2 regions of the Streptosporangium sp. NPDC087985 genome follow, and region 1 is predicted to be linked to the other one. Evidence: riboswitches for the same ligand, from Rfam matches in the RefSeq annotation. Region 1 holds a riboswitch; the other holds the start of a gene.
What was found. Region 1 has a riboswitch for glycine ahead of gcvT (glycine cleavage system aminomethyltransferase GcvT). Riboswitches for the same ligand answer to the same signal wherever they lie in the genome.

Region 1 (15,697 bases):
CTGGCTCCTCCGAGGAATCGTTCCCACGTCAACTTACCGGCCTGCCCGAAGTGCCGTGGGAGGGTCGGACCTGACAGACTGATCAATGTCAAGGGCGATGAGAGGAGAGCCATGGCGGACACCGATCCTGCGGAACTGGAGCGTCGGATTGAGCGGACCCGTGCGGAGTTGGCCCAGACGGTCGACGCCATCGCCGATCGGGTGAGCCCGAAGAACGTCGCGAGACGGACCGTTGCCAAGGCGGAGTCGAACGCGAAGCAGTTCCTGGTCTCCGTGGGCGACCGGGTCGGCGAGATGGTTGGGGGCGTGCCTCGGCCGGCGAGGCCGGGGGATGAGCCCGACGATCTGTGGGCGGACGAGCAGCCGGATCTCGCGCCGATTCTGATCGGTGTGGGGGCTGTGCTGGCGGTCAGCGCGATGATCATTCTCTGGCGGCGCCGGAGCCGGTGATCCGGTGGGCACCGTCCTAGGCTGATCAGGCCGGGTGACCGCCGGCGTTCAGAGGAAGGTGCGGCCTTCGCCGCGGTAGGTGGGGACCTCGTCGACGATCCTGTCGCCGTCGATCAGGTGCAGGCCGGCGAAGCGTTCGCAGAGCTCGCCGGCTTTGGCGTGCCGGAACCAGACGCGGTCGCCGACGCGCAGGTCCTCGGCCGCCTGGCCGAGGAGGGGGGTCTGGACCTCACCGGCGCCTTCGCTGGGGTCGTAGCGTAGCCCGCACGGCAGGTAGGGCTGGGGGAGGCGGTTGGTGCCGGGGGCGCCGGAGGCGTGGTAGCCGCCGCCGAGGACGGTGACGATGCCGGGGGCGGGGCGGCGGACGACGGGGAGGGCGAACAGGGCGGCGGGGCGGCCGGTGAAGTCGCGGTAGAAGTCGAACAGGCGGGGGTGGAAGAGGCCTGATCCGGCGGCTATCTCGGTGATGACCTTCTCGCGGGTGGTTTTCTCGATGCTGCCGGTGCCGCCGCCGTTGACGAACTCCAGGTCGGTGATCTGGGTGACGGCCCGGACGATGCGGCCTCTGCGCGTGATGAGTTCGCGCTGTGACCGGGCCTGCATCCAGCGGATGGCCCGGGTGAGGGCGGGGTTGCCGGGAGGGTCGTCGCCGACTCCGGCGATCTGCGCTTCGTAGGCCATGAGGCCGACGAGGCGGAAGCCGGGGCGTTTGGCGATGTCGGCGGCCAGGTCGGCGGCCTGGTCGGCTTCGCGGATGGGGGAGCGGTGGGCACCTGCTCGGAATTTGCCGCCGAGGGCGACGAATCCCGCGTCGATGTCCAGACATGTACGGATCTCGTGGCGGTCGCGGATGTCGGCGACGGCCGACTCGATGAAGTCCAGATGCTCGGCCCGGTCCACCATCACCGTGATCTCCTGGGCCGCGCGGGTGTCGGCGGCCAGGGTGGCCAGTGCGGCGCGGTCCGCGGTGGGGTAGGCGACGAGCACGTCCTGAAGCCCGGTGGAGACCAGCCAGAGGGCTTCGGGCAGGGTGAAGGCCATGATCCCGGTGAAGCCGTCCAGGGCGAGGACGCGTTCCAGGACGGCCCGGGAGCGGATTGACTTGCTGGCGACTCTGATCGGTTTGCCGCCGGCTCGCCGGGTCATGCCGGAGGCGTTCGAACGCAGGGCCGCCAGGTCGAGCACGGCGAAGGGGGGATTCAGGTGTGCGGTGACCCGGTCATAGCGCTGACGGTCGTCCATGACGGCAGGATAACTCCATCCGACCGAATGTGAGTATCGTTCATGTTGGTGGTCCGGCCGGTAAATTCTCCTGCCAGGGTGATCCCAAGATCGTGCAAGTGGCCGGTCGGGCCTCACGTGAGATGCCCGGGCCGCGTAGACCTGACCGGGTGATGAGCACCCTCCAGGACATTGTGACGAGCGCGGGCGGCACGGCGGGCGGGGAGAACCTGCATGCGATCCGCCGCCGGTCGCTGCGGTTGCTGAGGCCGGACAGGACTCCGGCCGGTGTGGTGGTCGCCCTGACGACGTCTCTGGTGCTGTCCGCCGCGACCGGTGTGACGGTGGGCCTGGTGACGGGCTCGTGGTTCGGGCGGATACCGTACCGGCAGCTCGCCGCCTGGGCCGGTGCGGCGAAGTGGTCCGACCCCGTCCCGCTCGCCGTGGCGCTGGTCGCGTTGGTGGCCGGGGCCGTGATGCTCGCGCTCGCGGCGCTGCCGGGGAGGACCCGGCTGGTGCCGTTGGAGTCCGCCGATCCACGGCTGGTGATGGGTATGACCAGGGCCGGGCTGCGCCGCACGCTGCGGGCGGCGGCCCGGTCGGTCGACGACGTGGACAGGGCGCGGGTGCGTCTGGGATGGCGGAACGTCGAGATCACGGTGGTCAGCGACGCGGACCGGACCGGTCTCCTGCTGCGCCAGGTCGGTACGGCGGTGGGTGACCGGATGGCGAGTCTGGGCGCGCTGTGCGGGGGTGAGGTCGTGGTACGGCTGCGCAGGCGGGGGATCTGATGAAGGCGTATCCGGGTAATCGGATCGGCCTGGCCGTCACCGGAGCGGTGCTGGCCGGGGCCGGGCTCTACGGGTTCCTGCGGGGGCGGGGCAGGATTCACCAGCCGCGCGGGGACCGGATTCTGGACAGGGGGCTCCCCGGCCATCTGGCCGAGCATCCCTGGATGGGGTGGCTGGCCGCGCTGTTACTCATGGCGTTGACGCTGCTGGCGATCCGGTGGCTGATGGGCGCTCTGGGGTGGGGGCGGTGGGGCAGCAGGACCGGGAGCGGGACGGCGATGTTGGGGGTCGCGCTCAAAGAAGTCGAAGACCTCAGGCGCATCCAGGTCAGGTCGGTGGCGGGTGACCGGCTGCGGATCGGGGTGAGCTGCGGGCCCACCACTGACGTCGCCAGACTGGTGGCGCGGCTGAACAAGGACGCCGTCGGCAAGGTCCGCAGGACGGTCGGTGACGACGGGCTCGGAGCGGTTGTCCGCCTGCACGTCCGGCGGCGTTGACCGCCGCCTGCTGAAGGCCAGTCCGGCGGCCAGGCACACCAGCGGCAGGGCGGGCACCACGTAGCGATGGTCGAAGGCCGCGATGAGGGGGGGAAGGACCAGCAGCATGGTTCCCGTGGCCCACGGCATCAGGACGGTGCCGCCGAGCCGTCGCCAGCGTGTCAGGACACCGGCGAGGCCGATCAGCAGGATCACGGCGACGAACGGGCCGCGCAGGAAGCCGTACGCCTGGTAGGCGCGTAGCCAGCCCGCGTAGGGCTCGGCCAGGGAGGGCGCGCCGGAGGTGCCCTGGTAGGCCACGGTCAGTTCCTCGGCGGTCCTCCCCTGGGAGGCGACCCCCTTGGGGAGGGGTCTGGCCGTCTCGGGGAAGATGTACGCGCTCTGCGGGCCGGGGGTGGGGTAGACCCTGCGGGTCCAGTCGAAGATGTGGGCCACGTCGGCCAGGCCGGCCCGCAGGAAGTCCAGGGGCTGGGCCTTGATGGCCTGGAGGGCGAAGTCGCCGGCGAGTCTGTCGCGTTCGGCCCACGTGCCCTTGACCTTGTTGAGCGGTGACGCGCCGTCCCAGATGTAGACCGGGGGTGGTCTGCGTCCGCTCACCGGGTCGGTGGGGCAGAGCGCGGCCTCCGGTCCGGCGGGTCTGATCGTCGCGCAGTCGGCGAAGGTCACCGTGCGGGCCCACAGGAAGGCGTTGCCGCGGGTCAGTCCGTAGGTGCCGTGCTCGGACTCGAACCAGACGGCGTAGGTGCCCAGGCCGAGCGCGGCGGTCAGTGCGGTCGCGGCGACCGCCTTCCATCCGGCGCGGCCGATCACCAGGCAGACCAGTACCACGGCGAGCAGCGGCAGCCCGATCGTCCGGGTGACGGTCGCCGCGGCCAGCAGGAGTCCGGCGAGGAGGGCGGCCCACACCGGTGGCCGCCGCCACCACAGGAGCAGCGTGACCGCTCCGACCGCCAGGAACTCCATCAGCAGGTCGGCCATGACGAGGTGTTCGAGCTGGATCTGGTGGACGTCCAGCAGTGCCGGCAGCGCGGCGAGCGTCGCGCCCCATCCCGGCAGCCGGCCCAGGCGGCGCAGCAGGAGGTAGACGCAGAGGGCCACGGCCAGGCCGAGCAGGTGCTGGACGACGACCACGGCCTGGACGCTGGAGAGCGGCTGCAGCGTCCACAGGAACAGCGAGTAGCCGGAGGGGCGCGACTCCATGGGGCGTGGGTCGAGTCCCCCGCTGAGGTAGACGAAGGAGTCGGCCCAGAACCACAGGGCCGGCCGGTAGCCGAGTACGGCGAGGGCTCTGAGGCCGGCACCGGCCAGCAGGGCGGCCAGGAAGAGCCGGTGGGTGTGGAGGAAGTGGTGCGCCGGGCGTGCTTCCGGCGGGTTTGCCGGGTTTACTCCCGTTGACACCAGAACCTCCCGAGCCTCCGCGACAAGGTCACCCAGCATAGGCGTGAGGCCGGGTGGTCCTGTACGAGATGAGGGAGCTCGTGCCGACGGTGACCCGCCCCTGCCCGGCTCAGCACTCGATGACGTTGACGGCCAGGCCGCCGCGGCTGGTCTCCTTGTACTTGTCGAGCATGTCGCGGCCGGTGTCGCGCATCGTCTTGATGGCCTTGTCCAGGGAGACGAAGTGGCGGCCGTCGCCGCGTAGCGCGATCCGGGCGGCGGCGATGGCCTTGATCGAGGCCACCGCGTTGCGCTCGATGCATGGGATCTGGACCAGGCCGCCGATCGGGTCGCAGGTCAGGCCCAGGTTGTGCTCGATGCCGATCTCGGCGGCGTTCTCCACCTGCTCCGGGGTGCCGCCCAGCACCTCGGTGAGCCCGGCGGCGGCCATGGAGCAGGCCGAGCCGACCTCGCCCTGGCAGCCGACCTCGGCGCCGGAGATGGAGGCGTTCTCCTTGAACAGCACGCCGATCGCCCCGGCGGTGAGCAGGAAGCGGACCGCGCCCTCGTCATCGGATTTGGGGATGAAGCGGTCGTAGTAGGTGAGCACGGCAGGGACGATGCCCGCGGCACCGTTGGTCGGGGCGGTGACGATCCGGCCGCCCGCCGCGTTCTCCTCGTTCACCGCGAGGGCGTACAGCGAGACCCAGTCCATGGTCTGGAGCGAGTCCTTCGCGGGGGACTCGGCCTGGAGCTGCCGGTGGAGCTGGTGGGCGCGGCGGCGGACCTTCAGCCCGCCGGGCAGCACGCCTTCCTTGGCGATGCCGCGCCGGACGCACTCCGTCATGACCTGCCAGAGGTTCAGCAGCTGGGCGCGGATCTCGGCCTCGGTACGGCCGAAGGCCTTCTCGTTCTCCAGCATCAGCCCGGAGATCGACAGACCGGTCTCCGCGCAGTGGGCGAGCAGACCGGCGGCCGTGGTGAAGGGGTACGGCAGGGTGGTGTCGTCGGGCTTGATCCGGTCGGCGCCGGTGGCGTTCTCGTCCACGACGAAGCCGCCGCCCACCGAGTAGTAGACCTTCTCGCGGAGCGGCTCGCCCGTATCGGAGAAGGCGGTGAAGCGCATGCCGTTGGGGTGGTGCGGCAGCGAGATCTTGCGTTCGAAGACGAGGTGCTCGCCGACCACGAAGGGGATCTCGTGGGAGCCGTACAGGGTGACGGTCCCGGAGGCGCGCATGGCGGCCACCCGGGCGTCGACGGTGTCGACGTCCACGAGCTCGGGCTTGTCCCCGGACAGGCCGAGGAGGACGGCCTTGTCGCTGCCGTGGCCCTTGCCGGTCAGTCCGAGCGAGCCGTAGAGAATCACCTCGACCCTGGTGGTCTTCTCCAGGAGGCCGTCCTGGTCGAGGCCCCGGGCGAACTTGTGCGCGGCGGCCATCGGGCCACCGGTGTGCGAGCTGGACGGTCCGATGCCGATCTTGAAAAGATCGAAGACGCTGATCGCCATTGGTCTGGTTCCTGCTTTCACATCGCCGTGATCATGCGCGTCGGATGACGCGCATGATCACGGCGCAAGAGAAGAAATTTCAGGACTCGCCTGAAGTAAGTGCGGTGTACTCCTCGGCGGACAGCAGGTCGTCGGCGTCGCCCTCAAGGCGGACGCGGAACAGCCAGCCCTCGCCGTACGAGTCGCTGTTGACCAGGGAGGGGTCGTCCACGACCGCCTGGTTGACTTCGACGATCTCGCCGCCCACCGGGGCGAAGATGTCGCTCACCGACTTGGTGGACTCGACCTCGCCGATCGCGTCGCCGGCGCTGACCGTCGAACCGACTTCGGGGACCTGCACGTAGACCACGTCACCCAGCGCCTCGGCGGCGTAGGCGGTGATGCCAACGGTGAGGGTCAGGCCGTCGTCGAGGCCCGAGATCCACTCGTGTTCCTTGGTGTAGTGCAGGTCATCGGGAATGCTGCTCATTTTTTCCTCCTGTAGAAAGGCAGTTCGACCACATCGACCGGCTCGCGACTGCCCCGGATCTCCACGGCCAGGCCGGTCGACAGACCGCTGTCCACATAGGCCAGGGCGATGGGCCTGCCCAGTGACTGGGAGGGCGCCCCGCTGGTGACCTCTCCGGCGACGGCGCCGTCGTCGGAGAGGACCGGATACCCGTGCCGGGGCACCCGGCGGCCGGTCGCGACCAGTCCGACCAGGCGACGGGCAGGCGGGACGTCCTTGAGTGGTTCCAGGGCGGCCCGGCCGACGAAGTCACCCGGCTTGTCAAACCTCACCACACGTCCGAGCCCCGCGTCGAACGGGGTGAGGTCGGCCGACAGCTCGTTTCCGTAGAGCGGCATGCCCGCCTCCAGCCGGAGGGTGTCGCGCGCGGACAGCCCGGCCGGGAGCAGCCCGTGCGGCCGGCCCGCCTCGGTGAGCGCGGCCCAGAGCGGCTCGGCGTCGTCGGCCGCGATGAACAGCTCGAAACCGTCCTCGCCGGTGTATCCGGTGCGGGCGAGGAGGACCTCGCGTCCTGCCACGGTGGCGGGCAGACCGGCGTAGTACTTGAGCCCGTCGAGGTCGGCGTCGGTCAGCTCGCCCAGGATGGCGCGGGAGTGCGGGCCCTGGACCGCGATCAGCGCGTACTGCTCGGAGCGGTCCTCCACCACGGCGTCGAAGGCCTTGGCGCGCTCGGTGAGCTCGGCGGCGACCCTGGGGTAGTTGGAGGCGTTGGCGACGACCATGAACTCCTCGTCCGCCAGGCGGTAGACGATCAGGTCGTCCAGCACGCGGCCCGAGGGGTCGACGATCATCGTGTAGCGGGCGCGGCCCGTCTCAAGGGCGGAGATGTAGCCCACCAGCGCGTAGTCCAGGGCCTCGCCCGCCTGGGGGCCGGTCACGAAGATCTCGCCCATGTGGGACAGGTCGAACAGGCCCGCCGCCTGGCGGACCGCGTTGTGCTCGGTGGACTCGCTGCCGTAGCGGAGCGGCATCAGCCAGCCCGCGAAGTCGGTCAGGGTGGCGCCTAGGGCCTCGTGGACACCGCGCAGCGGCGTAGGTCGGGACATGTTCGCACCTCAGGCAGAAGACAGATGAGAGCATCCTCCCCCTCTGTCATCGATGCCTGAGAGCTTCGCCCGACTTTTACCGGACTTTCACCTTCGGCGAGGCCGTCAGGCCTGCTTTCCAGAGAGCACCTACCCGCACGGTCCTTTGCCTTGAGAGGTTCGCGGGGAGGGCTTGCTCCTTCAGGGGTCCTGGCCTGGATGTCAGGACACTCTCCCGCGCGGGATTCATTCGGTGTCGTGGCCAGCCTAACCGCCCAGGGCGGTCGAGCGAAATCCCTCGGTGACGTGTTTTCGCTGCTCGGTGGCGGCCAGGTCGTTCAGGGACGGGCCTGCCATACCAGTTCCTCGAACAGCGGGCACTCGTCGTCGGCTTCGGGGTGCCACTGGACCGCGACGGCGAACGGATGGTCCTCCAGCTCCACGGCCTCGACCGTGCCGTCCTCGGCGTGGGCGGTCACGGTCAGGCCCGTGCCCAGCCGGTCCGCGGCCTGGTGGTGGTAGTGGGCCACGTCCACGCTCTCGGTACCGAGGACCTTGGCGAGCCGGCTGCCGGGGACGGGCCGCACCGGCATGCGGCCGAAGCAGCCGGGGGCGGGGGCGTGCCCGCGGTGGCCGACCACGTCGGGCAGATGCTGCCGCAGGCTGCCGCCGAGGGCGACGTTCAGGACCTGCAACCCCCGGCAGACCCCCAGGAACGGGATGCCCCGCTCCAGGGCCGCCCGCGCCAGCCCGGACTCGGCGTCGTCGCGGAAGGGGCGGATATGGCTGGTCCGCTCGTGCGGGGCCGCGCCGTACCTGGCCGGATCGACGTCTCCGCCGCCGGCCAGGATCAGCCCGTCCAGCCGTCCCGCCAGCGTGGCGGGGTCGCCCGCCGGGGGCAGGATCACCGGCTGCCCACCCGCGCGGACCACGTGGTCGACGTAGGTGTACGGCAGGAGCGCGGTGGTCATCTCCCAGACGGTGAACTTCGCGGGCTCGACGTAGCAGGTGATGCCGATGACGGGGCGGGACATGGTCTCTTTCTCGCAGGACGCCGGGGACGTGGGATATCCGCCCACGTCCCGGCACGTTACCGAGGGCACGGTATGGCGTGGGCAAAACCCCGTCGCCCTCGGGCTGCGGAGACGGTCACGGAAGACGGCCGGGGTGCGAGACAGGCGCCGGGGACGCCGCCGTCCGCGTGGAGAACGGCCGGGGAAGCGGTCACAGAGGGGTGACGTAGGCGCCTGAGATGCCGCCGTCCACCAGGAACTCCGACCCGGTGATGAAGCTCGCGTCGTCCGAGGCCAGGAACGCCACCGCGGCGGCGATCTCGGTGGCCTCGGCGAACCGGCCGATCGGGATGTGCACCAGGCGGCGCTGCGCCCGCTCGGGGTCCTTGGCGAACAGCTCCCGCAGCAGCGGCGTGTTGACCGGTCCCGGGCAGAGCGCGTTGACCCGGATGCCCTCGCGGGCGAACTGCACGCCCAGTTCGCGGGACATCGCCAGCACCCCGCCCTTGGAGGCGGTGTAGGAGATCTGGCTGGTGGCCGAGCCCATCACCGCCACGAAGGACGCGGTGTTGATGATCGACCCCTTGCCCTGGCGCCGCATGTAGGGGATGGCGTGCTTGCAGCACAGGTAGACCGAGGTGAGGTTGACCTCCTGGACCCGGCGCCAGGCGTCGAGGCCGGTCTCCAGGATCGAGTCGTCCTCCGGAGGTGAGATGCCCGCGTTGTTGAACGCGATGTCCACGCTGCCGTAGGTGTCGGAAGCGGTCTGGAACATCCGGACGACGTCATCCTCGCTGGTGACGTCAGCCCTGACGAACAGGCCGCCCACCTCGGCCGCGGCCGCCTCCCCGGTCGCCTTGTCCAGGTCCACGCACACGACGTGGGCACCCTCCTGGGCGAACCGGCGCGCGGTGGCCAGGCCGATCCCGCTGCCCGCGCCGGTGATGACGGCGACCCGGTCCTGCAAACGCTGCATGGCTGTCAATCCTCCGAAATGAAGACGTTCTTGGTCTCGGTGAACGCGGACAGGGCGTCGGGGCCCAGCTCCCGGCCGAGCCCGGACTGCTTGAAACCGCCGAACGGGGTCCAGTAGCGGACGCTCGAATGGGAGTTGACGCTGAGGTTGCCCGCCTCGATCGCCCTGGCCACCCGGAGCGCGCGGCCGACGTCCCTGGTCCAGATGGAGCCGCTGAGGCCGTATCTCGTGTCGTTGGCGATCCGTACGGCGTGCGCCTCGTCGTCGAACGGCACGACCGCCACCACCGGACCGAAGATCTCCTCGGTGAACGCCGGGTCGGTCACCTCGGGGGTGAGGACCGTCGGTGGGAACCAGAAGCCGGGTCCGGACGGGCACGCCCCTCGCAGACGGACCGGGCCGGTGACGAAGGAGGCCACCCGGTCCCGGTGCTCGGCGCTGATCAGCGGACCCATCTCGGTGCTCCCGTCGAGAGGGTCACCCACTCGGACCTCCAGCACCGCCGCCGCGAGCCGTTCCAGGAAGTCGTCGTAGATCGGGCGCTCCACCAGGATCCGGGAACGCGCGCAGCAGTCCTGGCCCGCGTTGTCGAACACCGCGTACGGCGCGCTCGCCGCCGCCTTCTCCAGGTCGGCGTCGGCGAAGACCACGTTGGCGCTCTTGCCGCCCAGCTCCAGCGTGACGCGCTTGACCTGCGCGGCGCACTTGGCCGCGATCTCCTTGCCGACCTCGGTCGAGCCGGTGAACACGATCTTCGCCACGTCCGGGTGCTCGACCAGCCGGACCCCCGCCACCTCACCGGCCCCGGGCAGGACCTGGAGCACTCCCTCCGGGAGACCTGCCGCCAGGGCCAGCTCGGCCAGGCGCAGAGCGGTCAGCGGCGTCCACTCGGCGGGCTTGACGATCACGGTGTTGCCCGCCGCCAGCGCGGGGGCCGCCCCCCAGATCATGACGACCATCGGGAAGTTCCACGGCACGATCACGCCGACGACGCCCAGCGGCTCCTGGAACGTGACGTCCAGCCCGCCGGCCACCGGGATCTGCCTGCCGTGGTTGCGCTCGGGCGCCCCGGCGTAGAAGTTCAGCACGTCACGGACGTTGCCCGCCTCCCAGCGGGCGTTGCCGACCGTGTGCCCGGCGTTGGCGATCTCCAGCTGGGCGAGTTCCTCGGCGTGCTCCTCCACCAGGGAGGCGAAGGCGCGCAGCAGCCGCGCCCGGTCACCTGGGCTGACGTTCCGCCAGGTGGCGGAGGCGCGCCTGGCGCGCTCCACCGCCCGGTCCACCTCGGCGGTGTCGGCGGACCCGACCTCGGCGATCACCTCTTCGGTCGCCGGATTGATGATCTTCATGTTCACATCCGTTCGAATCCCCGGAACAGCTCCCAGTCGGTGACCGCCGAGTCGAAGGCGGCCAGCTCGACCCGGGCGTTGTTCGCGTAGTGCGCCACGACGTCCTCACCGAAGGCGCTCGCCGCCAGTTCGGATTTCTCCCACAGCTCCAGCGCGTCCCGGAGCGTGTGCGGCACGGTCTCCGCGCCCGACGCGTAGGCGTTCCCGGTACACGCCTCCTCCAGGGGCAGCTCGTTGTCGATGCCGTACAGCCCGGCCGCGACCAGTGCCGAGACCGCCAGGTAGGGGTTGACGTCCCCGCCGGGCACCCGGTTCTCGATCCGCAGCGACCGCCCGTGGCCGACCAGCCGCAGCGCGCAGGTCCGGTTGTCCACACCCCACTTGACCGCGGTGGGGGCGAAGCTGCCCGGCACGTAGCGCTTGTAGGAGTTGATGTTGGGGGCGTAGAACAGGGTGAGCTCGCGCAGGCAGGCGAGCTGTCCGGCGATGAAGCGCTGTCCCGTCTCCGACAGCCCGTGTGGCCCGTCCCCGGCCATGATCGGCCGCCCGTCTCCGTCCCGCAGCGAGATGTGGATGTGGCAGGAGTTTCCCTCGCGCTGGTCCGGCTTGGCCATGAAGGTGATCGACATGCCCTCCTGGGACGCGATCTCCTTGGCGCCGTTCTTGTAGACGACATGGTTGTCACAGCTGGTGAGGGCATCGGAGTAGCGGAAGGTGATCTCGTGCTGGCCGAGGTTGCACTCGCCCTTGGCCGACTCGACGTACATCCCGGCGCCCTCCATGCCGAGCCTGATCCTGCGCAGCAGCGGCTCGACCCTGGCGGTGCCGAGGAGGGAGTAGTCGACGTTGTAGAGGTTGGCCGGGTTCAGATCGCGGTATCCGCGCCGCCAGGCCTCCTCGTAGGTGTCGTTGTAGATCACGAACTCCAGCTCGGTCCCGGCTGAGGCACCCCAGTCCCGCTCGCCGAGCCGGTCGAGCTGCTGGCGCAGGATCTGCCTCGGTGAGGCGGCCACGTCCGAGCCGTCCTCCCACACCAGGTCGGCCATCAGCAGGGCGGTGCCCTCCTGCCACGGCACCCGGCGCAGGGTGGACAGGTCGGGCCTCATCACGAAGTCGCCGTATCCTCGCTCCCACGATGACATCGCGTAGCCGGCCACCGTGTTCATGTCCACGTCCACCGCGAGCAGGTAGCTGCAGCCCTCGGAGGAGTGGTGCAGCACCTCCTCCAGGAAGTAGCGGGCGGACAACCGTTTCCCCTGCAGGCGGCCCTGCATGTCGACGACAGCCAGCAGTACGGTGTCGATCCGTCCTGCCCGCACCTCGTCGTGAAGCTCGTCGACGTCCACGCCGCTCTCCTCGCCGGAGTCTTATTGGGCTAGTGTCAGACCATTGAGTTATACGCGAGGATCTTTGTCAAGGGTGGAGGTGAGATTGGACGAGTCGCCGCGACTGACGACCGTGCTGCGGCCGGTACGTGCGGGAAACGCGTTCGAGGAGACCGTCGAACGCCTGCTCCAGGCGATCAAACTCGGTGTGGTGACCGAGAAGCTGCCGCCTGAGCGGGAGCTCGCGGTGCAGCTCGGGATCAGCCGGGTCACCCTGCGCGAGGCCATCCGCGCCCTTCAGGAGGCGGGCTACCTCACCGTACGGCGTGGCAGGTACGGCGGTGCCTTCGTCAGCTACACCCCGCCGCGTCCTTGCCGGGGAGATCTGCGCAGGGCCGTGACCGACATGGGGACCGACGACCTGGCCGACGCGCTCACCTTCCGGATGGCCGTGGAGTGCGGCGCCGCCCAGGTGCTGGCCACCGCGGAGCTGAACGGGGCGCAGCGCGCCACGCTGCGCCGGCGCCTGGACGAGGTCAATTCGGCCGGCCCCGACGACTACCGCCGTCTCGACACGGCCTTTCATCTGGCCATCGCCGAGCTGACCGGCTCCCCGCTGCTCGCCGCGGCCTGCGCGGACGCCAGGCTGCGGGTCACCGACCTGCTCAACGCGATCCCGGTGCTCCAGCGCAACATCGAGCACGCCGCCACCCAGCACGAGGCGATCGTCACGGCTGTCCTGGCCGGTGACCCCGACGCCGCGCGGCGCGCGGTGGCCGAGCATCTCGAGGGCACCGCAGCCCTGCTGAGAGGGTTCCTCGCATAATCTGGTGAATCAGTGGGGGATCTGTTAAGGCACCGAATCGTGGACGCAGGGCGGCTTCCGCTGTTCTGTTTCTTCGTCGCGCTGATCGTCGCCTTCGTGTTCACCCGGATCAACGTCCGGCTCATCCGCGCCAAGATCGGCTGGTTCCGCAACGTCAGCGCCGGTGAGATGCACATCCACCACGTGGTGTTCGGCGTGGTGCTCACCCTGCTCGGCGGGGTGTCGGGCCTGATCGTGTCGGGTATCTCGCAGAGCTGGTACGCCGTGACGGCGGCTGTCTTCGGCGTCGGCGCCGCCCTGATCCTGGACGAGTTCGCACTGATCCTGCATCTGCGCGACGTCTACTGGGAGGAGGAGGGCCGGACGTCGGTCGACGCCGTGTTCGTCGCGGTCGCGATCACCGCCCTGCTCCTGCTCGGCCTGCGCCCGCTCGGCTGGGAGGCCTCCTACGGCACGCCGCCGGGAACGTGGTTCGCGGCCGGTGTCATCGTGGTCAACCTCGTGCTCGCGGTGGTCACCCTGCTCAAGGGCAAGATCTGGACCGGTCTGGCAGGTCTGTTCATCCCGCCTCTGCTGATCCCCGGCGCATTCCGGCTGGCCCGCCCGGGATCGCCCTGGGCCCACTGGTTCATGGCACCCCACGCCCGGCGTCCCCGGCCCCGGAAGATGGCCAGGGCCGAAGGCCGGGAGGAGCGCTGGCGCCGTCCGGTGATCCGCGCCAAGATCGCGTTCCAGGAGTTCGTCTCGGGCCGCCACGACCTCCCCTCCACCCGCCGCAGGGCCCACCACTGAGCGGAAGCCGGGCGGCGGCATCGGGAACCGCCGGCTGGTGGCGCATCCGGTGTCGGAAGTGACCACTTCTGTCAGTACCGTCGCGAGGCGACTCGCGTTGTACGGCTCGCCGATCGGGTGAAGCGGGAGGCGGGGCGGAGAGGCCGGTTGCGGAGAAATCACGAATGATCATGGTGCAAAATCGCTAAAATTTCATGGGTAAAAACACGATCGATCACGGACGCGGGTGATGAATCCCATGGTGGAGATAGTGCCCCGGGCGCTGGAACGGAAGCTGGCCGAATACGTCGAGGACTTCCGGGTGGTGGTGGTCAACGGTCCTCGGCAGGCGGGGAAGACGACTCTCCTCCGGCTTCACCTCCGCGGCCGCAGGGGAGAGTTCAGAACCCTTGACGACCCGGAGATGCTTCTGGCCGCTCTCGCCGATCCCGTCGCCTTCGCGGCTGATGCTCCTCGCCCCCTCTGCATCGACGAGGTGCAGAGGGCAGGGGATCCTCTGGTGCGGGCCGTGAAGATGGTCGTCGATGAGAACTGGGATGCCGGAAGCTTCATCCTGTCCGGCTCGACACGTTTTCTCACCGTTCCGACCTTGTCGGAATCGCTCGCCGGACGTGCCGCGATCCTGGAGTTGTGGCCCCTCAGCATGTCCGAGCGGACGCGATCCTTCACCAACTTCGTCGACCAGGTGTTCTCTGATCCAGAGGCCCTCCGGGGAGGGGTGTCTCCGTGGGCGCGGCATGACTATTTTCAGGTCATCGCCAGAGGTGGATACCCGGAGGCCTTGCGGATGCGTTCCGAGAGCACCCGTCGGGGTTGGTACGACAGCTACCTCGAAACCGTGGTGAAACGGGACCTTCTTGAGTTCGTCCAGATTCAGCAGGCCCGTTCGATCCCCGATCTTCTCGCACTCCTGGCCGCGCGTGCCGGTAGCACGCTGGTTCTCGCTGATCTCGCTCGATCGCTGGGCGGGTTGAGCGTCGACACGGTGCGTAACTACCTGTCCTACCTCGAAACAGTATTTCTGGTCGGGCATGTCCCCGCGTGGTCCACCAACCTGACCTCGAAGATCGCGAAGGCCCCCAAGTCCTATCTCACTGATTCGGGACTGGCCGCGCACCTTCTTGACGCCACGCCTGCCACCTTCGCCAACCCGGTCAACCGTGTGTTGGGCGGGATGACCGAGACCTTTGTCTACACGGAACTGATGAAAGCACTTTCGGTTTCGAGCACCTCGGCATCCCTGCACCACTTCCGTGAGCACAACGATCGCGAGATCGACTTCGTGCTTGAGACGAGGGACGGCCGGGTGGTGGCGATCGAGGTGAAGGCGAGCTCGTCACCGCCTCGGGACGCGACCGCCAACCTCCGTTGGATGCGTGACAGACTCGGAGACCGGTTCGCCGGTGGCTATCTGCTCTATCTCGGTGAGCACACGCTCTCCCATGGAGATCGCATCACTGCCATTCCGCTGTCCGTGCTCTGGGGGCATGCTGTCCTTAGCGGTCGCCAGCCGTAGGAGGGACTCGGTCTCGCCGCCACCCGGTTCCTGCTGCCTACGTAGATCCGAGCTCGCGGTCTGTGCCTCCGCACGCAAATTCGTGCGGAGCGTAACGGGATAGTTCGGTCAACCGGTCCTGCCGACCGGTTGGCCGTCCAGGAAATCGGGCATCCCGGCCTGTGCGAAGCCTCTCCTTCGTCTGGGAGTGCCCGCCGGGCACTCGCCGCGTCCGGTCTCCGGTCCAGTCCGTGCGGGATGGGGGCCAGGGTAAGGATTGGACGGGCAGTCGGAAAAAGGGCATCTCGGACCTACTATCCGGGATGCCCTCTTCCTCGGTAGCCTCCGAGTGACAGTATGAATGTGTTCATTCATTCCCGATGGGGAGGTTTCGGTTATGACCGGCAGCCGGATCGTGCGCGCGCCACGCGGCACCACGCTCACCGCCAAGGGATGGCCACAAGAGGCGGCGCTCCGCATGATCCAGAACAACCTGGATCCCGAGGTGGCCGAGCACCCGGAGCAGCTCGTCGTCTACGGCGGCT
Region 2 (15,697 bases), on a different contig from region 1:
CTGATCTGCTCATGGTCTTGCCCGTACGGCCGGTTCCGTAACCGGTCCGGACAGGCCGCCGGTGCGCCTGGCGTCCTGCAGTTCACAACCCTCGCGGCCTGCGTGAGTGGTAGACGAAGGCGGGGGGAAGATTGCCCCACACCGTCCGGCCCACGACGACCTCCTCGAAGGTGTCGATCAGACGCTGCCGGAAGCGCTGCGCGGGGGGCAGGTGCTTGGCGAAACTGTAGGCGAAAGTGGTGAAAGCGGTGTTCGGACTCATGATCGCGGTGACCGCGTTCAGCAGGTGGGTCTGCGTCTCCTGTGAGAACGCCGCCCACGGGAGCCCGCTCACGATGACGTCGGCCTTGTCGAAACCGCGTTCCCTGAGCAGTTGCGGCAGCCGTGCCGCGTCGCCGACCACGACGTCCACATTCGGGTGCCGGGCGGAGAGGAACTCGGCCAGCTTCGGATTGATCTCGACGGCCATGTGGTGTCCGCGACCGTCCAGCCGCCGCTGGATCTCCCCTGTGAACGCACCCGTCCCGGGACCGAGCTCGACGATCACGGGATCGCCCCGGTGGGGGACCGACGTGGTCACCGTCTCCGCAAGCCGTCGGGAGCTCGGCGCCACGGCCCCAACGGTCCCCGGGGAGCGCATCCACTGCCCCAGGAACAGCGTGGTGTCATTGGTCATATTGGAAGGGTAGAGGCTGGACAAGAGCGCACGCCCCAGCCATCCGGCCTATTTTCCGGCCGCTTGGAGGAGGAAGGCACCCTCCTGAAGGATGACGGAGCCGCGAGCGGGCCCGGATATCTTTCCCGTTCGCTGACTCTCAGTGTTTCCCGGTGAGGGCCGGCGAGCTGCCGCGTCGCCGGGGCAGCGTTCCCCGTTGCCGGGATTCCCGCCGCTGCTCCAGGGCTGCCTTGACCCGGCCCAGAGCCCAGTTGAACGCGTACCGGGCCGCCCCGCAGTGCGAGGCCGGCGCCACGGCCTGGTCGGGGGTGGGGTCCAGGGCGTAGCGGTAGGCCTGATGGACCCGCACCACCCCACCCCGCTCTTTTACTCACCGCTGTCAACCGATGACGGTGAGCTTATCTTCGGGAAGTGATCGGCAGCCACCGGACCGGCGGAAAACCCGCACCACACCCCGGCGCCACATCCTCGTACCGCCCCGATCCCCCATCCACCGTTCCAAGAGCCAGCCCACCCGCCCCACTGGACGGAAGAATCCAGAGAAGAACCGATAAACACTGACGAAACAATCAGTAGTTCACAACCCGTCTGGACAAGGCCTGCGCCCTTCAGGGGTCCAGGGTCGCGGAAACTCCGGGCACCCGATCGGCCGGAGGGGTCCGGAACAGGGGATACGGTTCGCGAAAGCCTCGCAACGGTAAGGTCGGCATCACGTGTGGGGAGGGGAGACAGGCGGATGAATCCGGAAATATCTGGAGCCGAGTATCGAATCTGGACGGTTCCTAACGCGTTGAGCCTGGCCAGGCTCCTTGGCGTGCCGGTCTTCCTCTGGCTGGTCCTGGGGCCCAAGGCCGACGGCTGGGCCATCGCGCTGCTGATGGTGGCCGGATTCTCCGACTGGCTCGACGGGAAGATCGCCCGTGCGTGGAACCAGACCAGCAGGCTTGGCCGTCTGCTCGACCCGCTGGCCGACCGGCTCTACATTCTGGCCACCCTGTTCGGCCTGGCCATGCGGGGCATCATTCCCTGGTGGCTGGCGCTGGCGATACCGCTGCGGGACGTCATGCTGCTGGGCATCCCGCCCATCCTGCACCGCCTCGGTTACGGCCCGGCACTGCCGGTTCACTTCCTGGGCAAGGCGGCCACCGCCAACCTGCTCTATGCCTTCCCGCTGCTCTTCCTGGCCTACCACGACGCCTGGTACGCGGATGTAGCCGGAATCGTCGGCTGGTCGCTCGCTATCTGGGGCACGGGTCTGTACTGGTGGTCCGGACTGCTGTATTGGGTACAGGTGCGGCAGGTCGTCAGAGGAGCCAAACGCCTTAAGAGGTGATCTGTGAAGGCCGTTGTGATGGCGGGTGGGGAAGGTACGCGGCTCCGGCCGATGACCGCCAACCAGCCCAAACCCCTGCTACCTGTGATCAATCGGCCGATCATGGAGCATGTGCTACGCCTGCTGAAACGGCACGGACTCACCGAGACCGTGGTGACCGTGCAGTTCCTGGCAGCTCTGGTCCGCAACTACTTCGGCGACGGCGACGAGCTCGGCATGAGCCTGTACTACGCCACCGAGGACATCCCGCTCGGCACCGCCGGCAGCGTCAAGAACGCCGCCGACAAACTCCGTGACGACCGCTTCCTGGTCATCTCCGGCGACGCGCTCACCGACATCGACCTGACCGACATGATCCGTTTCCACCGTGAGAACGGCGCGCTGGTCACCATCGGGCTCAAGCGGGTGCCCAACCCGCTGGAGTTCGGCATCGTCATCGTCGACGACCAGGGCCGGGTGGAGCGATTCCTGGAGAAGCCCACCTGGGGGCAGGTCTTCTCCGACACCGTCAACACCGGCATCTACGTGATGGAGCCGGAGGTCCTCGACGAGATCGCGGCCGGCGAGCCGGTCGACTGGTCGGCGGAGGTCTTCCCCGGCCTGCTGGCGCGCGGCGCCCCCCTGTACGGCTACGTCGCCGACGGCTACTGGGAGGACGTCGGCACCCACGAGAGCTACCTCAGAGCCCAGGCCGACGTGCTGTCCGGCCGCGTCAGGGTGGACGTCGACGCCTTCGAGGTCTCACCCGGCATCTGGGTGGCCGAGGGCGCCTCGGTGGACGTCGACGCCGTGCTCAAGGGCCCCCTCTACATCGGCGACTACGCCAAGGTCGAGGCCGGGGCCGAGCTGCGCGAGTACACCGTCCTGGGCAGCAACGTCGTCGTCCGGGAGGGTGCCTTCCTGCACCGCGCTGTGATCCACGACAACGTCTACGTCGGCCCCAGAGCCCACCTGCGCGGCTGCGTCGTCGGCAAGAACACCGACCTGATGACCGGGGTCAGGATCGAGGAGAGCGCCGTCGTCGGCGACGAGTGCATCATCGAGGCCGAGGCCTACGTCTCCTCCGGCGTCAAGGTCTACCCGTTCAAGACCGTCGAGGCGGGGGCGGTGGTCAACACCAGCGTCATCTGGGAGCCGCGCGGTCAGCGCAACCTGTTCGGTCCCCGGGGGGTGTCCGGGCTGGTCAACGTGGAGATCACCCCTGAGCTGTGCGTACGGTTGGCCAGCGCCTACGCCACCACGCTCAGGAAGGGCGCCTCGGTGATCACCTCCCGCGACTCCTCCCGCGCCGCGCGGGCACTGAAGCGGGCCGTGATCAGTGCCCTGAACGCCAGCGCGATCAACGTGCTCGACCTGGAGGCCGCCCCGCTGCCGGTCTCCCGCTTCCACACCGCCAGGGAGAACGTCGTCGGCGGCATCGCGCTGCGCACCACCCCGGGGGATCCGCAGAGCGTGGACATCGTCTTCATGGACGAGCACGGCGCCGACCTGTCCCAGGCGGCCCAGCGCAAGCTGGACCGGGTCTTCTCGCGGCAGGAGTTCCGCCGCGCCTTCCCCGGGGAGATCGCCGAACTCGGCTTCCCCCCTCGGGCGGTCGAGGACTACACCCACGAGCTGTTGCGCTGCGTCGACATGACAGGGGTCCGCGACGCCGACATGAAGGTCGTGGTCGACTGCGCGGGCGGCACCTCCTCGCTGGTGCTCCCCAGTCTCCTCGGCCGGGTCGGGGTGGACGTGCTCACCGTCAACAACAGGCTGGACGACGCCTCGCCCACCGAGACCCTCGCCGAGCGCCGGCGCGACCTGCAACGCCTGTCGGAGCTTGTCAGCTCCTCCAGGGCGGCCTTCGGAGTGCGGTTCGACCCGGTGGGGGAGCGGGTCGCGCTGGTGGACGAGATGGGCCAGCTGATCAGCGAGGAGCGTGCCCTGCTGGTGGTGCTGGACCTGGTTGCAGCCGAACGGTGCGGCGGCCGGGTGGCACTGCCGGTCACCACCACCCGGGTGGCTGAGCAGGTCTCCCGCTTCCACGGGGTGCAGGTCGAGTGGACCTCCACCGCGATCGACGCGCTCACCGCCTCCGCCCGCGGCCAGGACATGATCTTCGCGGCGGACGGACGGGGCGGCTTCATCGTGCCGGAGTTCGGTCCCACGGTGGACGGCCTGGCGGTGTTCCTGCGCCTGCTCGGCCTGGTCGCCAGGACACGGCTGTCACTCAGCCAGATCGACGCCAGGATCCCCGAGGCCAAGCTCCTGCGCCGTACGGTCCCGACCCCCTGGGCGGCCAAGGGGGTGGTGATGCGCTCGGTGATCGAGGCCGCGGAGCGCTACCGCATCGACACCACCGATGGAGTGCGGGTGGTGGCCGAAAACGGGAGCTGGGCGCTGGTGCTGCCCGACCCGGCCGAGGCCGTCACCCACCTGTGGGCCGAGGGGACCGACGTCGACTCCGCCCAGAGCCTGCTCGAACACTGGGCGCGGGTCGTGGAGGAGGCGGCCACGTGACGGAGCGGGCCGGCGGGCCCGCTCCGGGCGGGAGAGACGGCCCGTGCGGTGCGCCGCGGTGCGGACGGGGCACCGGCGCGGGGACGATCAGTGCTATCAGGTACGACAAACCCAGCGCGGCGGCATGGACCGGGGGCACCGCTCGGCTGTAACTTTGTCCCGACCGAACCCACGGTCGAGCGTCTGCCTTGATCTTTGCTTCTCAACGGTGTATGTTGCGGCATTCGCAGTCTGAGAAAATACTTGAGAAGCGAAGAAGCGAGGCGCGCATCCCTGAGTACCGTTGCCGCGTCTTCGCGGTAGGAGGCCGAGCCGATCGATGCCGAGCGTCTACTGCACGCAGTGCGGTCATGCCAACCCTGAGGATGCCCGTTTCTGTTCACGATGCGGGTCGCCGCTGACCAAGTCCGACTCACCCGGAGACAGCACTTCCACCATTTCCCTCTCCGGGATCGAGGCCTACGAGGCGGAGACCGGAGAGACGCTTCTCGCCGAGCGGCAAGCCGTCGAGCAGTTGCCTCCGGGCAGCGCTCTGCTGGTGGCCATGCGTGGCCCCAACGCCGGTAGCCGCTTCCTGCTGGACAGCGACCTCACCACGGTGGGCCGCCATCCCGAGAGCGACATCTTCCTTGACGACATCACCGTGTCGCGCCGTCATGTGGAGTTCTACCGGCGTGGCGGCGGGGTTTTCACCGTCCGCGACGTCGGCAGCCTGAACGGCACCTACGTGAACCGCGAGCGGATCGAGGAGGTCCCGCTGTACGGCGGCGACGAGGTTCAGATCGGCAAGTTCCGACTGGTCTTCCTCACCCGTGGCGCCGCTGGAGGATGATGAGCACGCAGGCCGCTCGTGCGCACATGAGCATCGGGGAGGTGCTCGCTCTCCTGCAGGGCGAGTTCCCCGATGTGAGCATCTCCAAGATCCGTTTTTTGGAGGGCGAGGGGTTGATCGAGCCGGAGCGCAGTCCCTCCGGCTATCGAAAGTTCACCTACGCCGATGTCGAGCGGCTCCGCTACATCCTCAGCGAGCAGCGTGACCGCTACCTGCCGCTACGCGTTATCAAGGACCACCTCGAGGCTGCCGACCGCGAGGAGCGACCGGCCGGCAGGCCGCGTGCCGTCCCCGACGACGCCCCTTCCGAGGTCCGTCTCACCCGTGAGGAGCTGCTCGCCGCCGCCGAGCTCAACGAGGAGACCCTCGCCGAGCTCGAGGACTACGGCCTGCTCGCCGCCGTGGCCCGCTACTACGACGCCGAGGCGCTGGCCGTGGCCCGCAGTGTCGGGGCCCTGACCGCCTTCGGGCTGCATGCCCGCCACCTGCGGGCGGTCAAGGTCGCGGCCGAGCGTGAGGCCGGCCTCGTCGAGCAGGCCATCGCGCCGCTGCTGCGCCGCCGCGGGCCTGGTGCCATCTCCCAGACCGACGAGACGGCCAGGGAGATTTCCGGACTCCTGCTGGAATTACACGCCTCGCTGCTGCGTTCCGCCGTGCGTGGGGTCCTGGGCCGGTGACAGCCTGGCCGGGCACTCGTATCCCCCGAGTGTTACGTTGAACAAACCGGTCGGAATCCAGCGAAGACGGAGCAGCCCGTGTTGCAGATGGAGGTCGTGGGCGTTCGGGTTGAGATGCCCTCCAACCAGCCAATTGTCCTGCTGAAGGAGGCCCAGGGGGAGCGTTATCTGCCAATCTGGATTGGCATGACAGAGGCGACGGCGATCGCCATGGCGCAGGCCGAGGAGCCGCCACCGCGGCCGCTCACCCATGACCTCTTCCGTGACGTGCTCGACGGGCTCGGCGTCCGTCTGAACACGGTCAACATCGTCGCGCTCCGGGACGGGATCTTCTTCGCCGATCTCGTGTTCTCCAACGGGGTCGAGGTGAGCGCCCGCCCCTCGGACTCGATCGCCTTGGCGCTTCGCACCGGGGCACGTATCTTCGCCAGTGAGGACGTGGTCCAGGAGGCCGGAGTGATCATCCCCGATGATCAGGAGGACGAGGTGGAGAAGTTCAGGGAGTTTCTTGACACAATCACACCCGAGGACTTCGGTCGCGCAGGGTAGGAATTTCGGTGCATTTACGCTTCACGACGCGCCGAGTGGGGTCGTTGACTGAGCTTGGCCCCAGTCCTACGGTGCAAGTGAAACCCGTGGTCGTGCGTAAACCCCCAGATCAGGCCGCGGGATGAGAGAAAGCCGGAGGTCCGCGTGGCGGTCAGCAGCGGCGAGGGTAGAAACGCCGATCAGGATGACCCAGAACGGCGCCAGTCGGCACGTCAGCGCGCGGGTGAAGAGGGTCTGCTGCCCGGCGGGCAGCCGGTGAAACCGCCGGCCGACATCGGATATCGAGGCCCCACCGCCTGTGCGGCGGCCGATATCACCTATCGGCAACTGGACTACTGGGCGCGCACCGGACTGGTCGAGCCCACTGTGAGAGCCGCCCACGGCTCGGGTTCCCAGCGACTGTACGGCTTCCGCGACATCCTGGTCCTCAAAGTCGTCAAACGACTGCTCGACACCGGCGTATCCCTCCAGCAGATCCGCATCGCCGTGCAGCACCTGCGTGACCGCGGCGTCAACGACCTCGCCCAGATCACGCTGATGAGCGATGGGGTGAGCGTCTACGAGTGCACCTCGCCCGACGAGGTCATCGACCTGCTCCAGGGGGGGCAGGGTGTCTTCGGTATCGCGCTCGGCCGGGTGTGGCAGGAGGTGGAGGGCTCCCTCGCCGACCTTCCCGGCGAGCGCGCGGAGTCCGGCCAGGGCCCTTTAGACGATCATCACGCCGATGAGCTGGCCCGTCGACGTAGAGCTCGCCGTACGGGGTAAAGTTGGTTTCGCTGCTGACCCTGTGCGGGAGAGACCCCGACACGATCGGGGCGCCGAAGGAGCAACCTCCCCGGAATCTCTCAGGCACCCTGTACCGCATGGACGAGGCGACTCTGGAAAGCAGGTGCGTCCGCCAGGCGTATCTCACCGACGGTGCAAATCTCCCCGGTAGGGGCGGTGAAGCTCTCAGGTCGAGATGACAGAGGGGGAGATCCGGCATACGCCCGCGCCCAGCGCCGGTCTCCACCGCCTCGGGAGGCTTTCCATGACCGACCTGTCACCGCTCAGCGAACTCGTTTCCCCTCCGTTCGCCACCCGCCACATCGGGCCCGCGGATGTTGACCAGACCCGCATGCTGGAGGCGGTCGGATTCGCCTCCACCGCCGACCTCGTCGCGGCGACCGTACCGGAGGCGATCCGGGCCAAGGACCGGCTGCGCCTGCCTCCGGCGGCGAGCGAGCCCGAGGCCATCGCCGAGCTGCGCGCCCTGGCCGCCCGCAACACCGTGCTCACCTCGATGATCGGCCTGGGCTACCACGACACGATCACTCCGGCGGTCATCCGCCGCAACCTTCTGGAGAACCCGGGCTGGTACACCGCCTACACGCCCTACCAGCCTGAGATCTCCCAGGGCCGCCTGGAGGCCCTGATCAACTTCCAGACGGTCGTCTCCGACCTGACCGCGCTCGACGTCTCCGGCGCCTCCCTGCTGGACGAGGCCACCGCCGCCGCCGAGGCGATGACCCTGGCCCGCCGGGCCGGCCGCAGCAAGTCGAACGTGTTCGTGGTGGACGCCGACGCGCTGCCGCAGACCAAGGCCGTGCTGCACACCAGGTCCGAGCCGCTCGGCATCGAGCTGGTCGAGAGTGACTTCACCGCCGAGCTCCCCGAGTGTTTCGGCGTGCTCGTGCAGTACCCGGGTGCCAGCGGCCGGATCAGAGACTTCCGTTCCATCGCCGAAGCCGCCCACGCGCGCGGCGCCCAGGTGATCGCCGCCGCCGACCTGCTCGCCCTCACCCTGCTCGCCGCCCCCGGCGAGCTCGGCGCCGACATCGCGGTCGGCTCCTCGCAGCGTTTCGGCGTCCCGATGGGCTTCGGCGGCCCGCACGCGGCCTACATGGCCGTCCGCGACGGCCTGCAGCGGCAGATGCCCGGCCGCCTGGTGGGCGTCTCCCAGGACGCAGACGGGCGCCCCGCCTACCGGCTCGCGCTGCAGACCCGTGAGCAGCACATCCGCCGTGAGAAGGCGACCAGCAACATCTGCACCGCCCAGGTCCTCCTCGCGGTGATCGCGGGCATGTACGCCGTCTATCACGGTCCCGAGGGCCTGCGCCGGATCGGCCGGCGTGTCCACCGGCACGCCGTCGTACTGGCCGAGGGCCTCCGTCACGGCGGTGTCGAGGTCGTGCACGACGATTTCTTCGACACCGTGCTCGCCCGCGTTCCCGGCCGCGCGGCCCACATCGTCGCCGTGGCCCGTGACAACGGGGTCAACCTGCGGCTGGTCGACGCCGACCATGTGGGCGTCACCTGCGACGAGAGGACCGAGCTCATCCACCTGGAGCAGGTCCTGGCCGCCTTCGAGGTCAGCGGCGCGGTCCTGACCGACCTGGACGCGGCCGCCCACGACGCGCTGCCCGTCCACCTGGCGCGTGTCGGCGACTACCTGACCCACCCGGTCTTCCACAGTCACAGGTCCGAGACGGCCATGCTGCGCTACCTGCGCAAGCTCCAGGACAAGGACATCGCCCTCGACCGGTCGATGATCCCGCTGGGCTCCTGCACCATGAAGCTCAACGCGACCACCGAGATGGAGCCGATCACCTGGCCGGAGTTCGCCGGACTGCACCCTTACGCCCCGGAGGACCAGGCTGCGGGCTACCTTGAGTTGATCAAGGAGCTGGAGGGGTGGCTGGCCGAGGTCACCGGCTACGCCGCCGTGTCGATCCAGCCCAACGCCGGCTCTCAGGGCGAGTTCGCCGGTCTCCTGGCGATCCGCGCCTACCACAAGGCGCGGGGCGAGTCCGGCCGGGACGTCTGCCTGATTCCGTCCTCCGCGCACGGCACCAACGCCGCCAGCGCCGTCATGGCGGGCATGCGCGTCGCCGTGGTCGCCTGCGACGACAACGGCAACGTGGACCTCGACGACCTCAACGCCAAGATCGACAAGCATCGCGACCAGCTTGCCGCGATCATGGTGACCTACCCCTCCACGCACGGCGTCTACGAGGAGACCATCACCCAGATCTGCGAGCGGGTGCACGAGGCCGGCGGTCAGGTCTACGTCGACGGCGCCAACCTCAACGCGCTGGTCGGCCTGGCCAAGCCGGGTGAGTTCGGGGCGGACGTGTCCCACCTGAACCTGCACAAGACCTTCTGCATCCCGCACGGCGGCGGTGGCCCCGGGGTCGGCCCCGTCGCGGTCCGCGCCCATCTCGCCGACTACCTGCCCGGCCATCCGCTGCGCGATGGCTCGCAGGTCGGCCCGGTCTCGGCCGCCCCGTACGGTTCGGCGGGCATCCTGCCCATCTCCTGGGCCTACATCCGGATGATGGGCGGCGAAGGTCTCAAGGCGGCCACCGAGCAGGCCATCCTCTCGGCCAACTACCTGGCCCGCAGGCTCAGCCCCCACTACCCGGTCCTCTATACCGGCCGCGGCGGCCTGGTCGCCCACGAGTGCATCATCGACCTGCGCCAGATCACCAAGGAGACCGGCGTGACCGTCGAGGACGTGGCCAAGCGCCTCGTCGACTACGGTTTCCACGCGCCGACCATGTCCTTCCCGGTGGCCGGCACGCTGATGATCGAGCCGACCGAGAGTGAGGATCTGGCCGAGCTCGACCGGTTCTGCGACGCGATGATCGCGATCCGGGGCGAGATCGGGAAGGTCGCCTCCGGAGCGTACGACACGGTGGACAACCCGCTGCGCAACGCCCCGCACACGGCCGACTGCCTGGTCGCCGACGAGTGGGCCCACGCCTACACCCGCACCGAGGCGGCCTACCCCCTGTCCTTCCTGCGTGATCACAAGTACTGGTCGCCGGTGCGCCGCATCGACCAGGCCTACGGCGACCGCAACCTCGTGTGCTCCTGCCCGCCGCTTGAGGCCTACGAGGACTGATCCGTACTCTCTGCGGCCCGCGTCCTCCGCGGCGCGGGCCGTATCGCACCCCCCGTGTGTATTTCCCCGTGTACGTAGGGGGGACGGGCGTGGCCCCGAGTCGTTAGGCTCGGGGCATTCCTTTACCCGGGGGAGGGCCCTGCATGCCAGAGGTGGACACGCGTCCTTTGGAGACCGCGCGGAAACTGGCCGAGAGCGGCGACCTGGACGGAGCGGCAACGATCTTCGCTGGACTGGCCGCCGACCCCGCGGAGCCCGGCCGGGCGCAGGCGGCGGTGGGACTGGCCGTGGTGCTCCAGGAGCGCGGAGACGTGGCGGGCGCCCGGACTGCCGCGCGCACCGCGCTGGCGACCGGCCATCCGGAGTTCGCCGGACAGGCCGCCTGCCTGCTCGCCCGGAGCTTCGAGCAGGAGGACCTGCTCGACCAGGCCCGAGCCGCCTGGCAGGCCGCTGTCGGCGTCGGAAACCCCGGCTACGTCGCGCTGGCGCACCTGGCCCTCGCCAGGCTCGCGGTGGACCAGCGAGAGGCAGAGGAGGCGCTGCGGGCCGCCCTGGCCACCGCCGACCCGGAGTTCGCCTCGCACGCGGCCCAGCGGCTGGCCGAGTTCCTGCTGGAGGAGCAGGAGGCGGCCGGGGCCGCCGAGGTGCTCCTGGAGGCGCTCTCGGTGCCGGACGTGGCAGATGTGCCGAGGCTGCGGGTGCTGCTCGGCATCGCGCACCTGGAGCTGGCGTGCGCGGAGTTCGCCGGGGCGATCGAGGAGGGCGGTGACGTCGAGACCGGCGCGCTGGCCATCGAACTGCTGGCCCGCACGCTCCCCCTGAGAGGCCGCGACGAGGACGCCGAACAGGTGTGGCGCTACGGCCTGGACAGCACGGACGAGGACCTCGCCGAAGACGTCCGTCTCCGGCTGAACCGCGACGCCTGATCTCCCCCGGTCACGCTCAGTCGCGGCTGCGCCAGCGGCTGAGCGCGTGAGCGAAGTTGATCGCGACGATGCCGCCCCAGGCCAGCAACAGCCCCGCCGTGCCCGCGTGACTCGCGGCGATGGCGGTCAGCGGGATGCCGATGCCCATGGAGCCCAGCGCGATCGGGACGGAGGAGTTGCCGCTCTTGCGCGGCTGGGGCCGTTGATCCGGATGGAGCCCCTGGTCGGGGCGGGCTCCGGCATGGTTTATCTCGGCCCGCACACGGGCGGCGATGGTCGCGTCGAGTCGGTCCACGAACGACTCCACCAGCGCGGCCTCGTATTCGGGGCCGAGTTCGCGGCGGGCCTCGACGGTGGCTCGCATGTCCTGTCGGATATCTTGATGATCCTGCACGTGCCGATTATCCGCCCAGATGTGTCTCCCTGCATCAGTCGTTAGGAGGAGATCTGTGCCCACCCGGAGCACGGCGTCTCTCATGGAGATCACCACCCCGCACGGCCCTGCCGTCGCGGAGATCGACGAGGTCGACGACCCGCGGTTCCTGCTGGTGCTCACCCATGGTTCGGGCGGGGGAGTGGACGTCCCGGATCTGCTGGCCGTACGGGAGGCCACGGCGGGGATTGGCGGGGTGGTCGTGCGGGTGCTTCAGCCGTTCCGGATAAGGGGTGCCCGCGCTCCGGGCTCGGCGGCCAAGCAGGACGAGGCGTGGACGGCGCTGGTGGGCGAGCTCCGCAGGCGCTATCCGGGGCTGCCGCTCGTGCAGGGCGGCCGGAGCAACGGAGCCCGGGTCGCCTGCCGCACGGCCCTTGAGGTCCGGGCCGAGGCGGTCGTCGCGCTGGCGTTCCCACTCCACCCGCCGGGCAGGCCGGATCGGTCACGCGCCGGGGAGCTGCGCGCGGCAGGCGTGGACGTGCTGGTGGTCAACGGAGCTCGCGACCCGTTCGGCGTGCCGGGGGCGGCGGACGCCGCGCGCCTGGTGGTGCTGCCGGGAGAGGGCCATGACCTCAAGAAAGACCCCGCCCGGGTGGGCGAGGTCGTAGCGGAGTGGCTCGAGGCGAGGATGCGGCCAGGCTCAGCGTGATGATCAGGCGACGCCGGCCAGCGGCCGGTGCGGCTCGATGACGGCGCCGTCGGGCAGGAGCTCGCCGGTGTCCTCGAAGAGGACCACACCATTGCAGAGCAGGCTCCACCCCTGCTCGGGATGTGCTGCCATCGTGCGGGCGGCTTCGCGGTCCAGCGCCTCGGCGGACGGACAGGACGGCTGGTGCGGGCACATCGGCGTGCCTCCGGATCTCTGTTTGCGGCTCGCTGGAATCGGCATCGGACAGCCGACGGGGCACCGTCACCGATGGGACTCCATTCCCACCAGCGCGGGGGGACGAGCGTCTGTGTTGACATAGGGCCGTGCGCGCCTCGGGCTGGGTGAGGCCCGCACATCAAGCAGATCAAATATGCCATCGGATCGCACCCTCGAACGTGCGATCTGACCGCACGCACAAGTGTGGGATCTGGTCGCACCCGGCGACATAGCCCGTTAGGACTGTTTACGGACGCGGAAAGGGTGAGTTTCTTGGGCCTTGGCGGGGGTGTGACCTACGACACAGCATGCCTCATAGACCGATATCAGGCCAAGTACGACACGCCGTCGGGCCGGTAAACGATCGATTGCATATTCGTGACGCCACTCAGCGACTGGTCAGGCCCGCCAGAAGCGCGTCGAGGCCGAGCTCGAAATCCTCATCGGCCGCCGTGCTGCCCCCACCCCTGGACGGTGGCCGCCACGGCTCGTCGTCCTCGCCCATCGGTTCGGCCCAGCCGGACTGCTGCACCTCCACCGCCACCGCGCCGAAGACGTAGGCGCGCATCGCCCGCACGGCCCGCGCGGCGTCGGGAAGTCCCGCGTCGGCGAGCTGATCGGTCTGTTCCCGCACGGCGATCGCCGCGCGGCCCTTGGCCGGCTTGGTGAGCGCCAGTGCCAGCACTCCGGGGTGCTCTCTCAGTGCGGCCCGGCTCGCCCGGCACCACGCCCTCGCGCTGTCCTGCCAGGTCTCGCCGGGCTCGGCGTGGACGGAGGTGACATGCTCGGCGAGGGCGTCCATGAGGGCGTCCTTGCCGCGCGGCAGATGATGGTAGATGGCCATCGCCTCGACCTGGAGTGCGTCGCCCAGGCGCCGCATCGTCAGCCGCCGCAGCCCCTGGCTGTCGGCGATGTGCAGGGCGGCCTCGATGATGCGCTCTCGGGAGAGCGGGATGGGCGGTCGCTTCGCGGGCATGAGATCATCATGCCAGTCGCACCTTACTGTGTAAAGGCGGGCGCGCCGGAGCGGGCGACACCTGAGTATGTGAGGTGGGAGCGGACCGCGTAGGCTACGGGCTGTGATCTGCCGGGGAATGCCCGGCGATGGGTGAGAGAGGGCAGACGATGGCGTTTTTCCGACCGAGCGTGAGCCGGGAGGCGGAGGTCCGTTACCACGCTGACCAGGAGGTCGGGAAGAGCTTCCCTGAGCTCCTGGAGAAGGCGCGCGCGGGGGAGGTCGCGCTGCGCCAGGTGCAGGCCACCTCGACCTCCCCAGAGGAGCTCCGGGCCGCCGGCCTGGCCTTCGACAGGGCGCTGACCGAGGCGTTGCGCGCGGCCGAGGCCAGCCAGCGGGCGACGTTCGGCGTGAAGTCCTACGACGACCGGATCCGCCGCCGCAAGGGCAGGGCCACCCCGAAGGGCGCCGAGTGGACCGCCGAGGTCGACCGCCTGCGCACTCTCCGCGAGCAGAACCGCCTGACCGGCATCGCCCGCGTCCCGCGTCCGGTCACCGCTGCCGCGCGCTGACCACGCCTCCTGGGCCGAGCGCGTCCTCCCGCACCCACCGCGCACCCACAGCGCGGTGGGTGTTCTTTCTCTCCTCGGCCCTCGCGGCCGCAGCCGGCCTGATCGGACCGGGACAGGGCGGGGCGCCGCCGTGAACAGGCAGGCCGCGGCGGCGCCTCGGGCGTGAGGTTGTCAGCTGGCCCAGTCGAGCAGCGGGCGGGTGTTGCTGGGGTGACGCAGCTTGGAGAGGGACTCCTTCTCCAGCTGGCGGATGCGCTCGCGCGTCAGGCCGAGGTGCTTGCCGATCTCGTCGAGGGTGTGGGGCTTGCCGTCGACGAGGCCGAAACGCAGGGCCATGATCTTGGCCTCTCTGGGGGAGAGGTTGCCGAGCACTCCTCGGAGCTGCTCACCGAGGAGCTGCCGGTCCACCACCTCCGAGGCCTCGGGTGAGTCGATGTCCTCGATGAGGTCGCCGATGGTGGTCTCGCCATCCTCGCCGATCGTGGCGTTGAGGCTGATCGGCTGGCGGCTGGTGCGGAGTAGTTCCTCGATCTGGTCGGGGGTCTTGTCCAGCTCGACCGCCAGCTCCTCGGGCGTGGGTTCGCGTCCGAGACGCTGGTGCATGTCGCGCTCGATGCGAGACAGCTTGGAGAGCATCTCCAGCACGTGGACGGGCAGGCGGATGGTGCGGGCGGAGTCGGCGAAGCCGCGCTGGATGGCCTGGCGGATCCACCACATGGCGTAGGTGGAGAACTTGTAGCCCTTGGTGTAGTCGAACTTCTCCACCGCGCGGATCAGGCCTAGGTTGCCTTCCTGAACCACATCGAGCAGGGCCATGCCGCGGTCGGTGTACTTCTTCGCGACCGAGACGACCAGGCGGAGGTTGGCCTCCAGCATGTGGTCCTTGGCGCGGCGGCCGTCCTCGGCCACCCACTCCAGGTCGTCACGCATGACGGCGGACAGGCCCGGCTCGGCCTCCAGCTTGGCCTCGGCGTACAGGCCCGCCTCGATCCGCTTGGCGAGCTCGACCTCCTGCGCGGCGGTCAGCAGCGTGCGGCGGCCGATCGACTTGAGGTAGGTGTGCACCGAGTCGCCCATGACCGAGGACTGGTCGTCCAGGTCCACGATCGGTTCGGCATCCAGCTCGGCCTCGTCGGGAGCGGTCCACTCCTCGTCGTCCACCTCAAGCTTGACGTCCTTGACGTCCTTGACCGTGGTCTCGGTGCGGGCGGTCGCCGTCTTTCCCTCGGGCGTGGCCTTCTTCCGCGGCGTGGCCTTCGGCTTGCGGGCGGTGGTCTTGGCCGCCGGCTTCTTGGCCGGGTTCGCGAGCGCGGGCTCGTTCTCTGCTGCCAGATTGACGCCCGCCTCGGTGAGCTCCCGCAGGATCGACCTGCCCTCGGCCGGGCTGATCCCCGACTCCGCGAAGGCGAGACGCAGCTCCGCGAGTGAAAGGTGACCCTGGACTCGCCCTCGGTCAATGAGCCGATCAAGGGTCGTCGGGGCCTCAGGTGA

Region 2: it holds a riboswitch for glycine, as region 1 does, so the genes downstream of both, gcvP (aminomethyl-transferring glycine dehydrogenase) here and gcvT (glycine cleavage system aminomethyltransferase GcvT) in region 1, are expected to answer to the same signal.

The regions. Positions count from the first base shown of each region.
Region 1 is NZ_JBIUTQ010000007.1:164,359-180,055, forward strand. Features, by position in the region: gene ACIN94_RS16920 (DUF3618 domain-containing protein) at 112-450, shown strand; gene ACIN94_RS16925 (amino acid deaminase/aldolase) at 499-1,692, opposite strand; gene ACIN94_RS16930 (DUF6286 domain-containing protein) at 1,845-2,462, shown strand; gene ACIN94_RS16935 (hypothetical protein) at 2,648-4,357, opposite strand; gene ACIN94_RS16940 (L-serine ammonia-lyase) at 4,467-5,843, opposite strand; gene gcvH (glycine cleavage system protein GcvH) at 5,923-6,312, opposite strand; gene gcvT (glycine cleavage system aminomethyltransferase GcvT) at 6,309-7,397, opposite strand; glycine riboswitch at 7,431-7,525, opposite strand; glycine riboswitch at 7,526-7,624, opposite strand; gene ACIN94_RS16955 (gamma-glutamyl-gamma-aminobutyrate hydrolase family protein) at 7,715-8,410, opposite strand; gene ACIN94_RS16960 (3-oxoacyl-ACP reductase) at 8,601-9,365, opposite strand; gene ACIN94_RS16965 (aldehyde dehydrogenase family protein) at 9,371-10,714, opposite strand; gene ACIN94_RS16970 (glutamine synthetase family protein) at 10,717-12,060, opposite strand; gene ACIN94_RS16975 (FadR/GntR family transcriptional regulator) at 12,125-12,865, shown strand; gene ACIN94_RS16980 (hypothetical protein) at 12,905-13,657, shown strand; gene ACIN94_RS16985 (ATP-binding protein) at 13,896-15,173, shown strand; gene hutU (urocanate hydratase) at 15,550-15,697, shown strand, end outside.
Region 2 is NZ_JBIUTQ010000012.1:11,656-27,352, forward strand. Features, by position in the region: gene ACIN94_RS21230 (class I SAM-dependent methyltransferase) at 83-676, opposite strand; gene ACIN94_RS21235 (helix-turn-helix domain-containing protein) at 816-1,025, opposite strand; gene ACIN94_RS21240 (CDP-alcohol phosphatidyltransferase family protein) at 1,491-2,009, shown strand; gene ACIN94_RS21245 (sugar phosphate nucleotidyltransferase) at 2,013-4,511, shown strand; gene ACIN94_RS21250 (FHA domain-containing protein) at 4,831-5,343, shown strand; gene ACIN94_RS21255 (MerR family transcriptional regulator) at 5,370-6,020, shown strand; gene ACIN94_RS21260 (bifunctional nuclease family protein) at 6,099-6,569, shown strand; gene ACIN94_RS21265 (MerR family transcriptional regulator) at 6,714-7,334, shown strand; glycine riboswitch at 7,350-7,441, shown strand; gene gcvP (aminomethyl-transferring glycine dehydrogenase) at 7,600-10,455, shown strand; gene ACIN94_RS21275 (hypothetical protein) at 10,599-11,381, shown strand; gene ACIN94_RS21280 (hypothetical protein) at 11,398-11,745, opposite strand; gene ACIN94_RS21285 (alpha/beta family hydrolase) at 11,858-12,463, shown strand; gene ACIN94_RS21290 (DUF5999 family protein) at 12,467-12,658, opposite strand; gene ACIN94_RS21295 (TetR/AcrR family transcriptional regulator C-terminal domain-containing protein) at 13,068-13,655, opposite strand; gene ACIN94_RS21300 (hypothetical protein) at 13,805-14,206, shown strand; gene ACIN94_RS21305 (RNA polymerase sigma factor) at 14,378-15,697, opposite strand, start outside.